2 linked regions of the Heyndrickxia acidicola genome follow. The protein of the gene in region 1 interacts with the protein of each later gene in a pairwise test. Links are inferred from orthologs where the notes say so. Each region holds a gene or a part of one and is shown on either strand. Other genes may lie near its edges. The genes, in order: ezrA and ftsA.

Region 1 (6,583 bases):
TGGTAATAATATGCTTCCCTCTGTTGCGATACTGCAAAGCTGTTCCCTTAATAGCCAGATTGTTCCCTTCTGTACCTCCAGAAGTAAAAAACACCTCATTCATATTTACCTTTAAAAGCTGTGCAATTTGTTTGCGTGCCTGACCTATTAAAGAATCCGCGTGACTGCCTAATTGATGAAGGGAAGAAGGATTCGCAAAAAAATTCCGTGAAATCTTTATAAAAGCATCCAACACTTCATCATAGGGCTTTGTAGTTGCACTATTATCAAAATAAATCATACATAACACCTTCATTTTCATCTATAAATAAAGCGCTGCTCGTAAAATCTGTTCTTGCGTCAGCTTTTGGCGAGCGGTTCGCTTATCTGCTCCAATCACCATGGTCAACATCAACCATACATAAAGTTACATCTTTTTTTATTAAGCGGGTTTAATATAGATTAATTTCACCAACACACGAATACCCACAATCATACATCTTAACATAAGATCCGCGTTTGGCAAAGACTTGAGTAACCGAAGATACTCCCCAATGAACCTGTCGTTCCTGCATCCCTTCTATTATGCCAAGCCAAAAAGAAGCTATGTAAGCAGAAAAGCGGAGTGAGACCGTTCAGCGGCGTACGGATTTCAGAGTCTTTGACTGAGATAAAGGAAACACAGCGAGGGACGAGGTGATGTTGACTTATCGCAGGGAAAAGACGGAGAAATCCGATAGCCGTTGGTCTCTCGCAGCTAGACAATAGAAAAGCGGAGTGAGACCGTTCAGCGGCGTACGGATTTCAGAGTCTTTGACTGAGATAAAGGAAACACAGCGAGGGACGAGATGATGTTGACTTATCGCAGGGAAAAGACGGAGAAATCCGATAGCCGTTGGTCTCTCGCAACTAGACAATAGAAAAGCGGAGTGAGACCGTTCAGCGGCGTACAAACTGGACAGCTCCGTTGAGTTACAGGAAAGACGAAAAGACTGCAGAAAGTAAAAAGGCGAAAGCATTCAATCATGCTCTCGCCTTTTTATTCTCCCGGATGCCCCGTAAACATTTTTTCAATTTTTTTCAGCGCACCAGGCTCAACTTGCTCCAATGCAGTTGCAGCTTCTTCCAGTGCCCCATGATAATCATAGCTTCTGAACATTTGTTCAGCTTCTCTTAAAGCATATGCAACTTTCTGGTTCTTCCTTCTGTAGCGGTTCCCGTACTGTATGATTTTTTCTGCCAAAGCAACATTATCAATGAGTTCTTCCGTCTTTTTAAATAATTGCTCCGTGGCGCCATCTGCAATATCCAAATATTCCTGCACCGAGTTCATGCTCAACGGCTTTTCGTTCAGGCTTTGTAAAACATCCTGAATCCTTTCTTCTGCTTCTTCAAAAAGGGATTGATAAGTACTTGGCAAGCCGGGAATATTGCTTTTTGAAATCATTTTAGTAATATCCGTTATTTTCTTTCGCAAAATAGAAATTTGTTCTCTGGCAGCCAATTCATCCTTGCGAAGATTTAAAAGATGCTCGGAAAATTCCTTTTGCTGTACTTCAATTTCCTCTAAATTCTCCTGAATCTCTTTCAGGGATTCACCCAGAGAAGAATAGGCTGATTGATCCTCCAGAATTTTCACTTCCAGTGCCCTGTATCTTTTCAAGAGCTTTTCAATGACCTTTTCAAGATTAATCGGTATATTCATTTCACCATTTAGAAGCTCATAGCTTTGTTTTACAAACTCGGTTTCTGCTCGAATAGAATCATTAATATCCCTGAGCGAAAAGAGTTTATCCTTCGTTTCGTTATGATGTTGGATAATGAAGAATTTTGCATGTACTTCTTTTTCCAGCAAATCATATAAAAGATCGATTTTTTCTTTTAACTCCTGAAGCCCCTCTTCAATTTCCTTGATTTCGGCTTTTTCGAGGTATTCTGCATAAACCTTTAAAACATCATTTATTTCATCTATTTCCTTGGAAATCTGCAGGTGTTCCAAATTGAAGCCTTGATCCTGCATCTCCTTGTATCCCTCTTCAATTTCGGCGATTTGAGCAGGATAGTTTGTGCCTACTTCGGCCAATAAATCTGGGATTTTTTCTTGTTTCTCCAGCACGTCCTCCATTTCACTTTTTAAAGAAATAACAATCTCCCTGGCTTCAAGGTAATTGCCATTTTCCGTTAAATCATTGTATTTCTGAAATTGTTCGTTAAGGGAGTCAACTTTCACTTCCATACTGGAAATACTTTTTCCATATTGGTGGCGATGGGTCAACAAATGTTTTTTCACCTTTTTATAATGAGTTTTGAGGTCTTCCATTTCAACGCGATTTTTTTCTTCGCTTCCAACAAGCTCTTTTAATTCCGAAAGAATCGTTTCGATTTTGGCCTCAACATTTGTTAATTCCCTGCGAATTTTGTCCTGTACTTCCTTTGCCTTACTGAACTGGTATTTATCTGTATTTTCCTCCACTTCAAATAACAGTTCCTCTACATTTGGAAGTTCCACAGAAACAATCTCATCCCATTCATTTCGCCATTTCTCAAACATGTCCTCTGTTTGGCCGGTCATGTTAAGCTGCTTGATCTTTGCCATTTCATCAATAACAGGCCTATTCATAATTTCTATCTTCCAGGTTTCCAATTTATCTATTTCTTTATAGTACTTTTTTCTAGTCATGTACCCCAGTATCAACAATAAAAGTACAATGACAATTGCGCCGATCACATAGTACATCGTTAACCCCCTGTTCCGTCCATGTGCAATATAGTATATATGTAAATAATTAAATTAAGTATGATGTACTAATGATACCACGTCCCGACAATTTTTGACCATTAAAATCAATATTTTTTGTATAGAATTGTATTTATTTGTAATACCCTCTACTAAAGCATAGGGCTTCCACTAAATTAGCTGTTGTTATTATGCGATAAAAATAAACAGCAGCCTCTTTGGGAGAACTGCTGGTCAAAGATGTATAACTTCCATCAAGGGGAATTTCAATATGCTTTCATCAAGCCAATCCTGTATCACTAAAAAATACTTATCAACAAAGTATTTTTCGTTTGGAAAAACGCTCCAAACTTCCCTTAAGTACTGGCTATTTAAAAAGGGCATTGTCAGCATGCTCCTCAATTGAATAATAAAAAAGCTGATGTATGAAGGTTTTATATGCTTATCAGTCATCGCTCCTTCAACAAGCTGTTTCAACAAGAATCGCTCCTTCATTAAATAGGAGGAAGTAATTTCTCTTACAACCTGCGAATCAATCGAGGTTTCTCTCCACACAAAACGAGAGAGTAGATGATGCTTTTTTTGGTAGTTCAAAATATTTATAATCGCTCTTTTTAAACACATCTCCGGACGCTCGCGGCCAAGCAGATGAACTTCATCCTCAATACAGGCTAGATACCCTTCGAAAAATTGAATAAAACAAGCCTCAAGCAGCCCTTGTTTCCCGTTGAAATAATAAGAGATATTGGCAGCATTAACATTTGCTCTATTAGCAATATCCCGTATCGAGACACCGTCATATCCTTTTGTATTAAACAAGTAAATGGCAGATTCAATAATTGATGCTTTGGTGGAGCTTACAACTCTTACCATTAAAAACGTCCCCTTTTACTTTTTTTCTTGAAGAAAACGGTGAAATGTGCTAAAAGTAATAAAATGTGATTGCTTCATACATTGCCTGTCTAAGTGTAGAATTCGTGCTTTAAAAGATTTCTCCTTTTAAAAGTTATCGACATTTTCTTTGCTATATGACAAGGAATGATTTATTTTATAAAAATATTGTAGAAAAAGGGTGAATGACTGTGTTCCATACTTCTAATTACAACGGTACAAAAGAACAGCAATACGGACTTGTAAAAAAACAACTTGCAGCTTTAATTGAGGGCGAACCAAACAGGATCGCCAATTTAAGTAATGCATCCGCATTACTTGGCCAGTTTTTGGACCGCATTAATTGGGTTGGTTTCTATTTAGTGGAAGGCAGCGAATTAGTATTAGGTCCTTTTCAGGGGCTTCCTGCCTGTGTGAGAATTCCTTTTGGAAAAGGTGTTTGCGGTACAGCCATTTCAGAAAGAAAAACAATCAGAGTAGAGAACGTTAACCAATTCCCTGGACATATTGCATGTGATGCTGCTTCTCAATCGGAGATCGTCATTCCGCTTATTAAGAATGATACCGTAATCGGCGTTCTGGATATTGACAGTCCTGAACTGAACCGTTTTGATGAACAGGATGAAAAAGAGTTAAATGATTTTGTTCAGGTGCTGCTCAAGCATTTGTAAAAAGAAAAGCGGAAGCGCCTTGCTCATCGGCGTACGGATTCCGAAGTCTTTGACTGAGATAAAGGAAACTAGATGTTGACTTATCGCAGGGAGAAGACGAAGAAATCCGATAGCCGATAGGCGCTGGTGCTGGACAATGAAAAGCGGAAGCGCCTTGCTCATCGGCGTACGGATTCCGTAGTCTTCTGACTGAGATAAAGGAAACTAGATGTTGACTTATCGCAGGGAGAAGACGAAGAATACCGATAGCCTATAGACGCTGGTGCTGGACATTGACTGCATTGGTTATAAAATATCCTTTTAAAAAAGGCCCTGTTAAATTTCCATGTTGATAACTGCTTGTTTTTCACATGTAAAATCTAAAAACAACAGAGTACTTTAACAACGCCTAAAAAAAGAAAAGGTATACTCCTTTAAGCTTCGGGAGTATACCTTTTCTTTTTCCATTCGTGTTTATTACATGATCTGTCGGCATTTATCCGTCACTACAACTTGGTTTTTCCCTGAATTCTTAGCATTATACAGTCCAATATCGGCACGATTAAAGAGATTTTCAATTCCATCTTTTCTTTCTTTATTCCAATAGGAAACACCGCAGGAAATCGTGATTTGGGGAGTTGTTTTTTCGGAGACTGCTTTAAGCAGGCGTACAGCAACCTCTTCTCCAATATTCAATGGCACTCCCGGAAGATAGATGGCCAGTTCCTCCCCTCCCCAGCGTGCACCAATATCGGTAGCCCTTATATTTTGTTCTATAATTCTGGCAACCTGGACCAAAATCTGGTCCCCAACCTGGTGTCCGTGTGTATCATTGACTTCTTTAAAATTATCAATATCCAATAATATAAAAGTACCTTCTTCATCATTATTCATGGACTCTTCCATTTGTGTGTTTAAATAGTTTTTGGCAAACAGCTGTGTCAAATGATCAGTAATGACCAATTTTTCCAGCTCTTCCCGGAGTATGGAATTGGTAATGGCCAAAGTCGAATGGTGGATAAGCGATCTGAACAATTTAAACATTTCAAAGGTGAAATTGTAGGCATTTTTATGGATTGCTATACAAAATCCCTTGATCTCGTCCCGTTCAATCATTGGAACTGCCATTAGAGAGGAATAATTCACCCTTCTATTTACAAATTTGCTGTTAAAATCACTGATAAATATTGCATCTTTTTCCCTCTCAAGTGATTTCAGTACAAAATCAAGGTATATTTCTCCTTCCGGTTCGTAAAAGATCGAACTGCTCCCCTCAAGTACCGAACAGCTATTATCATGCAGCATAACAAAGGCAATGTCCTGAACATGGAAAGATTTGCTGATTTGTGCATGAAGAAAGTGAAGGGTATCTTCCAAACGTGAGCTTGCATTCAATTTCATTGATGTTTCATTAATAAGCTGAAGATCTTCAATCAACCGGGTAGACTGCTGATAAAGCTTTGCATTCTCAAGAGCACCGCCTGCTGTATTTGCAAGGAGCCGGATAAACTCAATTTCATTATTATTAAAAATTAGGGAATGAGCACTCACAATTTGAAGGACTCCATAGACTCCCTGCTTTCCTAAAAGCGGGGCATAAAGCGTTGTATGCTTGCTTTCCCGTGCTGCAATCATACGGATTTCCCCGTTCACATAGGATTCCATGGCATTCTCATCAGCAGAATCATAGTGAAGGGTCTTGATAGGAAGATCTGTCTTATAGTGGTAATCATTCGAAAGCATTAAATAATACTGGCATTGAGGAAACATACGTTTAAGCGTATTAATAATTTCGTGCAATACCATGTCGATATTCATAGACGAATGAAACTTTTCCGTCACTCGGAATAATTCTTTATATTTTCTTTCCTCCTCCACAATTCCTGACAGCTGCTCTATTATATTCAGGAAGCATACGCTTTCCTGAATAAATTCCTGGTAAAAATTCTGGTCATATTCCTCGGAAGAATGAGCGGGAATATTCAGAAAAAGATATCCCTTTTCCTTGTTTTTAAAAACCAAACGAAAACCAATATTATATAATGAGAGTTGTGGAAAGTTTCTCCATTCTCTTTGGTTTATAACATTTTCACCTTTAAATATTCTCGATAGAATATCCTCTGTAATCGTTTCGGGAATTGTGGAGTCGTCAAGAGAGTAGGAACATGTCAGAACGAATTGATACTTATTTTCAATGTCTCTTGTATAGTATGCAGCCTGAGAAGCTTGAAACGTGTCTGTGATTATGGATATCCAATTTGCAATTTCATTCTTTCCCGCAGTTTCCACTAAATCAAATAGTTTCGATTTGTAATTGAGAATAATA
Region 2 (6,710 bases), 1.8 Mb from region 1 along the record:
GGTGGCCATTCAGGTTATGATTAATATTGGAGTGGTAACAGGCTTGATGCCCGTTACAGGGATTACGCTGCCTTTTTTAAGCTACGGAGGTTCATCGTTAACCCTCATGCTTTGTGCTGTAGGAGTATTGTTGAACATAAGCCGATATTCAAGACTTTAATTTTTTCAGGTTTAACAATCTAATCTCCGGGTAAAGTAATTATCGGACGAAAGTAGTTTATTAGCCTAAACATTGTAACAGAAGCCACGGTACAAAATAATTAAACAGCATAGTAAGCTGTGTAAAGGCTTGGCACTTAAGGTTTCTTTCCTTACCTTTTGAGCCGGCCTTATTTTATTGAGAGGCTTTGTTTGTATTTAAATAACTGCTCTTTTTTGTTCATTTATCTTTCAACTAAGCTGACAAGCAGAAAAGAGGGTCATTTTTCAAGAATGAACGAAAATACAACAGAGTTTTAAAAAGAATCTTTTCGCATACTTCGCTCCTAGATGCTTAAAAATCAGCGAATACAACGGTCTGACTGATTAGTGTGTTGAAAGTCATGGAAAAGAGAGAAAAATTATAATTGCTACAGTTCGTTTACATTCCTGTAATTATTCTTTTACTGCTGCCTCCAAGTGGTTTAGAATATAGTATTATAGAAGGTGATTAAAAAGATAGGTTGCATTTAAACATTTAAATGTATATAGATGTAGGTTTTGTATGATAACAGAGGTGAAATGATGAAGATAGTTGTAAGCGGCGGCGGAACAGGTGGACACATCTATCCTGCCTTGGCACTAATTAGAACAATAAAACAAAAACATCCCGATACAGAGTTCCTATATATTGGTACTGAGAAGGGCCTGGAATCGACATTAGTTACCAGGGAAAACATTCCTTTTAAAGCGATAGAAATTACAGGCTTTAAGCGGTCACTATCAGCAGAGAACTTTAAAACAATCACAAGATTTTTAAAGGGTGTAAGAGCTTGTAAAAAGATTTTGAAAGATTTCAAACCCGATGCAGTCATTGGAACAGGCGGTTATGTTTGCGGTCCGGTTGTTTATGCGGCAGCTAAATTAAAAATACCGTCTATCATCCATGAACAAAACAGCGTGCCGGGACTAACAAATAAGTTTTTAAGCAGATATGTGAATAAAGTAGCAATTTGTTTTGAATCAGCGAGACAGTTTTTTCCTGAAAAAAAAGTTGTGCTGACTGGCAATCCACGAGCATCTGAAGTATTGGGGAAAACAGACACAAGTGTTTTGAAAAGTTATAATTTGAGTGAAGGAAAGCCCACTGTGTTAATTTTTGGAGGGAGCAGGGGAGCAAGGCCGATAAATGAAGCTGTCATCAAGACGCTTGCACAATTCGCTCAAAAATCCTACCAAGTCCTTTATGTAACAGGTGATGTTCACTATGAAAATGTTAAGAAAGAAGCTTCGTTAATTGGTCAAAACCAAAATATTGCAGTGGTTCCCTTTATACATAATATGCCTGAAATTTTAAGGGCAGTGGAGTTGGTTGTTGCGAGGGCAGGGGCTACTACCATTGCTGAAATTACCGCTCTTGGCTTGCCGAGCATACTAATACCAAGTCCATATGTAACCAATAACCATCAGGAAAAGAACGCAAAATCACTGACTGAAAATGGCGCTGCTTCCATGCTTCTTGAAAAGGATCTAACTGGAAGTAAGCTTTTAGAGTCCATAGATGCCATCCTATTGGATAAGAATAAAGAAAATAAAATGAAGAATGCAGCTCAAAAGCTTGGAATTCCCGATGCTTCCGACCGTCTTTACAATGTGATGCGAGAATTATCCAGAACTAAGATGACGAAATAATTTCCAGGGAAACATTTTCAGATAAGATGTTTTTACGGTGTATCTTTAAAAAAGTATTTACAAAATCTACTCTAGGCTGTATAGAATAAAGAGAGATGTCTATAAGCCAGGCCTTTGATAAATAATGTGAGTTTTATTATTATATTATAATAATAAATTAACCATTCATGGGTATTAGTTTAATGGACGCATCATACCATCGGGAGGGAGAACGTCCAATGGAAAAAGGGAAAATAGTTTCTCTTGAAGACCGGATTCCGAAATTAAAGGAACAGCGTAAGCGCAAAACAAATAAAAGGCTTGTCCTTTTGCTTTCCATTTTTTTTATTTTAATATTAGTTATCATTTATTTTCAATCTCCTCTCAGCCGAGTTCATAATGTTACGGTTGAAGGAAATGCAGCTGTCTCATCCGCTGCAATTATAAAAAAGAGCGGAGTAACACAACAAACAAACATATGGAATCTTAATAAAACAAAGATAAAAGCAAATATACAAAAAATGCCTGAAATCAAATCTGCCAATATTTCAATACATCTGCCAAATAGCTTGGTAATTCATATTAAAGAATACAAAAAGATGGCATATGTATCGGATGGCAATCATTACTATCCAGTTCTGGAGGACGGTTCAATTTTAAAAGAATCAACGGGTTCCAAGCTAATGAACGCTCCAATTTTAACTGGATTTGAACAGAAAAAGTATTTGCAGGCAATGGTTGGACAACTTGAAAATCTGCCGGTTGAAATTATCAACTCTATTTCTGAAATTCAGTATACGCCTCAAAGCACGGACAGTTATCATATTACACTTTATATGAATGACGGCAATGAGGTCATAGCCACTATTCAGACTTTTGCTGATAAGATTGAAAATTACCCCTCCATAGTCAGTCAGTTGGATCCGAAGCAAAAGGGCATTATTGATTTAGAAGTAGGTTCATATTTCCAACCGTTCCCCAATAGCAGTAATGCGCAGAACAATACTGCCTCTGGAACAAACAGCAGTTCAGTTAAGAATAATAATGGTTCTGCTAAAAAAAATAGCGGAGCAGCGAAAAAGAAATAGTCTTTTAAATTGGGTCTGAGAGAGAAATAAGGACTATTTGCTAAGATTCGACTTTTTCTTACAATATTCCTATTAAATTTCCATTTTCTCTTAATATCCCTATTTACAAAATATTTATAAAACGAGTATATTTATAAGAGGTTCTTTTTTTAATATAATACTTGAAAAAAACTTTAGCTTTTCTAAGAATTCATATTAGTGTAGACTTAAATGAATAACTTTATAGTGAAATTGGTCTGCATTTAGTATGGAAAGTTATACATGAAACAGAGTACAATTTCCGTTGTATAGTAACTAGAAAAATCTGAAAAAAAATAGCTGTTTTAAAAGGGAATTTATCATTTTTGACGAATATTTCTATAGTAAATACCCTATAGGATAAATACATAGCTGATATAATTTCCTGGGACAGGAAGATATGTCGAAATACGTACGCAATATGGATGAATAAATCGAAAAATATTTGTGGTGAAAATAAAAGTGATCTAAAGGGAGGTGCCACTGTATGAGCAACAACGAAATATACGTCAGTCTTGACATCGGTACATCCACTGTTAAGGTGATTATTGGAGAAATGGTTAATGAAACCTTAAATATCATCGGAGTCGGGAATGTAAAATCTGAGGGTATCAAAAAGGGATCGATTGTTGACATAGATGAAACAGTGCATACAATTCGAAAGGCAGTAGAGCAAGCCGAGAGAATGATTGGCATGAATATTCAGGATGTCATTGTCGGTATCGCAGGAAACCATGTTATATTGCAATCCTGTCATGGTGTAGTGGCAGTATCCAGTGAAAACAGAGAAATTTCGGATGAAGATGTGGCAAGGGTAACAGACGCAGCCCAAGTAGTTTCAATTCCTCCTGAAAGGGAAATTATTAATGTCATCCCAAAACAATTCATTGTAGATGGGTTAGATGAAATAAGTGACCCTCGTGGCATGATTGGTGTTCGTCTTGAAATGGAAGGGACACTTGTCACGGGCTCCAAAACGATATTACATAACACCCTACGCTGCGTTGAAAGAGCTGGATTGAATATTACAGAAATTGCTTTGCAGCCTCTTGCAGCCGGAGCGATTGCCTTATCACAGGATGAACGCAACCTGGGGACAGTATTAATCGATATGGGCGGCGGTTCCACTACCTTGGCAGTGTTTGAACATGGTGAAATTAAAGCGACAACGGTTATGCCAGTGGGCGGAGATAATATCACAAAAGATTTATCGATCGTTCTTCGTACATCTACCGAGGATGCTGAACGTATTAAAGTGAAATATGGACATGCTTACAGCAATGATGCACTTGAAGATGAAGTTTTCAGTGTACCTATCATAGGCAGTGATCAGCATCAACAATTTAATCAGTTGGAGATTTCTGATATTATAGAAGCAAGAATGGAAGAAGTGTTCAGTTATGTTCTGCAAGAGCTTAAAAGGCTGAACATCGAAGATTTACCTGGAGGTATTGTATTGACAGGAGGCTCTGCCAATCTGCCGGGAGTGCTGGAATTGGCGCAAGCGGTCTTTCAAAATCGTGTGAGGATTGCGATACCTGATTATATTGGCGTTCGCGAACCCCAATACACAACGGCAGTAGGGTTGATAAAATATGCTTACAAGAATGCCAGATTACAAGGTCGAAATGTAAGTGCCTCACCAGTACAGATGGAAATGCCTGAAAAGAAACCAGTAAAAAAACCGCAACCAAAACAACAAAAAGAAGAAAAGCAACCAGATGAGAAACTTTCCGCAAAAATGAAGAAATTCTTTGGCTACTTTTTTGAGTAGATAAATGAGGTATCTTGGGTAACCAAAGAAATGAGATGCAGGAGATGGGTAATTCATTCTCCCGACCTCTAACATGGTACCGTTGCTGGTTAGTATCTTAGTGGAATATCGAAGAATTAGGAGGATTCTCTCATGTTGGAGTTTGATACAAATTTAGATTCTTTAGCGACTATTAAAGTTATTGGCGTAGGTGGCGGCGGTAATAATGCTGTTAACCGAATGATTGAACATGATGTTCAGGGTGTTGAATTTATCGCAGTAAATACAGATGCACAAGCTTTAAACCTATCTAAAGCAGAAATAAGAATGCAAATAGGAGCAAAGTTAACCAGAGGACTTGGAGCAGGTGCAAATCCAGAGGTAGGAAAAAAGGCCGCTGAAGAGAGCAAGGAACAGGTTGAAGAAGCTTTAAGAGGTGCTGACATGGTATTTGTCACTGCCGGAATGGGTGGAGGAACAGGTACAGGGGCTGCACCGGTCATTGCTAAAATTGCAAAGGACCTTGGGGCATTAACAGTTGGTGTAGTAACTCGCCCATTTACATTCGAAGGCCGAAAACGTGCTACACAGGCTGCCGGCGGTATTTCTGCAATGAAGGAAGCAGTTGATACATTAATTGTGATTCCTAATGACCGTTTATTGGAGATAGTGGATAAGAGCACTCCAATGCTTGAAGCGTTTAGAGAAGCAGACAATGTTCTGCGCCAGGGTGTCCAAGGGATTTCTGATTTAATTGCTACTCCTGGACTAATCAACCTTGATTTCGCTGATGTAAAAACCATTATGACGAATAAAGGTTCAGCATTAATGGGCATTGGTGTTGCGACAGGCGAAAATCGTGCAGCAGAAGCAGCTAAAAAGGCAATATCCTCTCCGTTGCTTGAAAAGTCCATTGATGGAGCGCAGGGTGTATTAATGAACATTACCGGCGGCGTTAATTTAAGTTTATATGAAGTTCAGGAGGCTGCTGATATTGTAGCATCTGCTTCTGACCAAGAAGTTAATATGATTTTTGGTTCAGTCATTAATGATAATCTTAAAGATGAAATTGTAGTGACAGTTATTGCTACCGGCTTTAACGAGGAAGTTTCTCAACAGCAGAAGCCTCAGCGTCCTGTTTTTGGACAATCTAAACCAAATGTAAGCCAAGGCATAAAACGCGAACCTAAACGTGAGGAAGCTCCTCAGGAACCTTCAAGACCGGTTAGTTCACAGCCTATGGAGGATGCGCTGGATATTCCTACATTCTTGCGTAACCGTAACAGAAACCGTAATCGCTAATAAAATCAATGATACTCTAATTAATAAAGAAGCAGGATCTCTCCATTTTAGGGGAAGATCCTGCTTTTTTTTAGGCTCTGTTAAAGGCTGTTTTCGCATAGATTGATGCTTTACGTAGAAAGAATAATTCCGTGAGTTGTCTGTTTTCTTGCATCTTTTCGTGAGCTCTTCCCAAATTTTAATACTGAACATATATTTTCAATGATATTTTTGGTCCAATAGCAACAAAATTTACAAAAAGAGCCTTGTTAAATAGCAATGTTGTTTGTAAATTTATGTTGATTGGAGCAGATAAGCGAAACTCTTGCTTAGAAAAGCGTGTTAGGGGAGACCCCCAGGAGCACGACGAGGCTTCCCTGCCATCAGCGATAACGAAATACCTGCAGCGTGCAGCGGAAATCAACAGGCAAGATTAACAGAGACAAACCTTTCAATAAATAGATTGACAAATTTCGAAACGATATATGAAAAGTTCTCCAATTTTACGCCCAGGAAATGACATACTTTTAAGGAGGATGTACGATATACTTTTTATAAATATTAGGAGGAATCATGCCGGGAAGGAGGAATGAATTGGTTGTTTACATGGATGTTATTTGGCTCTTAAATCTACTGGTCGATAGTATGCTGCTGTGGACTACCTCAATCATTTTGAAAAGAAAGGTTTCGTTGTGGCGTGTTCTTGCTGGGGGATTAGTAGGGTCTGTATTAATAATCTTGAGCATAACTCCTTTAGCTGT

Evidence for each region.
Region 2: the proteins of ezrA (region 1) and ftsA interact in binary tests that used the Bacillus subtilis proteins (3 or more experiments, as listed by UniProt). The link is inferred for Heyndrickxia acidicola from one-to-one orthologs.

What each region holds. Positions count from the first base shown.
Region 1 is NZ_KV440953.1:22,824-29,406, reverse strand. The notes cover bases 368-3,227. They hold ezrA (septation ring formation regulator EzrA), read right to left. Parts: upstream 2,717-3,227; coding sequence 1,019-2,716; downstream 368-1,018. Other genes in these bases: refZ (forespore capture DNA-binding protein RefZ), read right to left, coding at 2,951-3,227. In the rest of the region: A5N88_RS00110 (cysteine desulfurase family protein), read right to left, coding at 1-280; more of refZ, read right to left, coding at 3,228-3,589; A5N88_RS00095 (GAF domain-containing protein), read left to right, coding at 3,799-4,278; A5N88_RS00090 (sensor domain-containing diguanylate cyclase), read right to left, coding at 4,735-6,583. UniProt on the Bacillus subtilis protein: Negative regulator of FtsZ ring formation; modulates the frequency and position of FtsZ ring formation. Inhibits FtsZ ring formation at polar sites. Interacts either with FtsZ or with one of its binding partners to promote depolymerization.
Region 2 is NZ_KV440953.1:1,796,011-1,802,720, reverse strand. What follows is about bases 2,559-5,545. They hold ftsA (cell division protein FtsA), read left to right. Parts: upstream 2,559-3,402; coding sequence 3,403-4,689; downstream 4,690-5,545. Other genes in these bases: ftsZ (cell division protein FtsZ), read left to right, coding at 4,822-5,545; A5N88_RS08450 (cell division protein FtsQ/DivIB), read left to right, coding at 2,559-2,897. Outside these bases: spoVE (stage V sporulation protein E), read left to right, coding at 1-160; murG (undecaprenyldiphospho-muramoylpentapeptide beta-N-acetylglucosaminyltransferase), read left to right, coding at 724-1,830; more of A5N88_RS08450, read left to right, coding at 2,049-2,558; more of ftsZ, read left to right, coding at 5,546-5,970; sigma-E processing peptidase SpoIIGA, read left to right, coding at 6,544-6,710. UniProt on the Bacillus subtilis protein: Cell division protein that is required for the assembly of the Z ring. May serve as a membrane anchor for the Z ring. Binds and hydrolyzes ATP. Also involved in sporulation.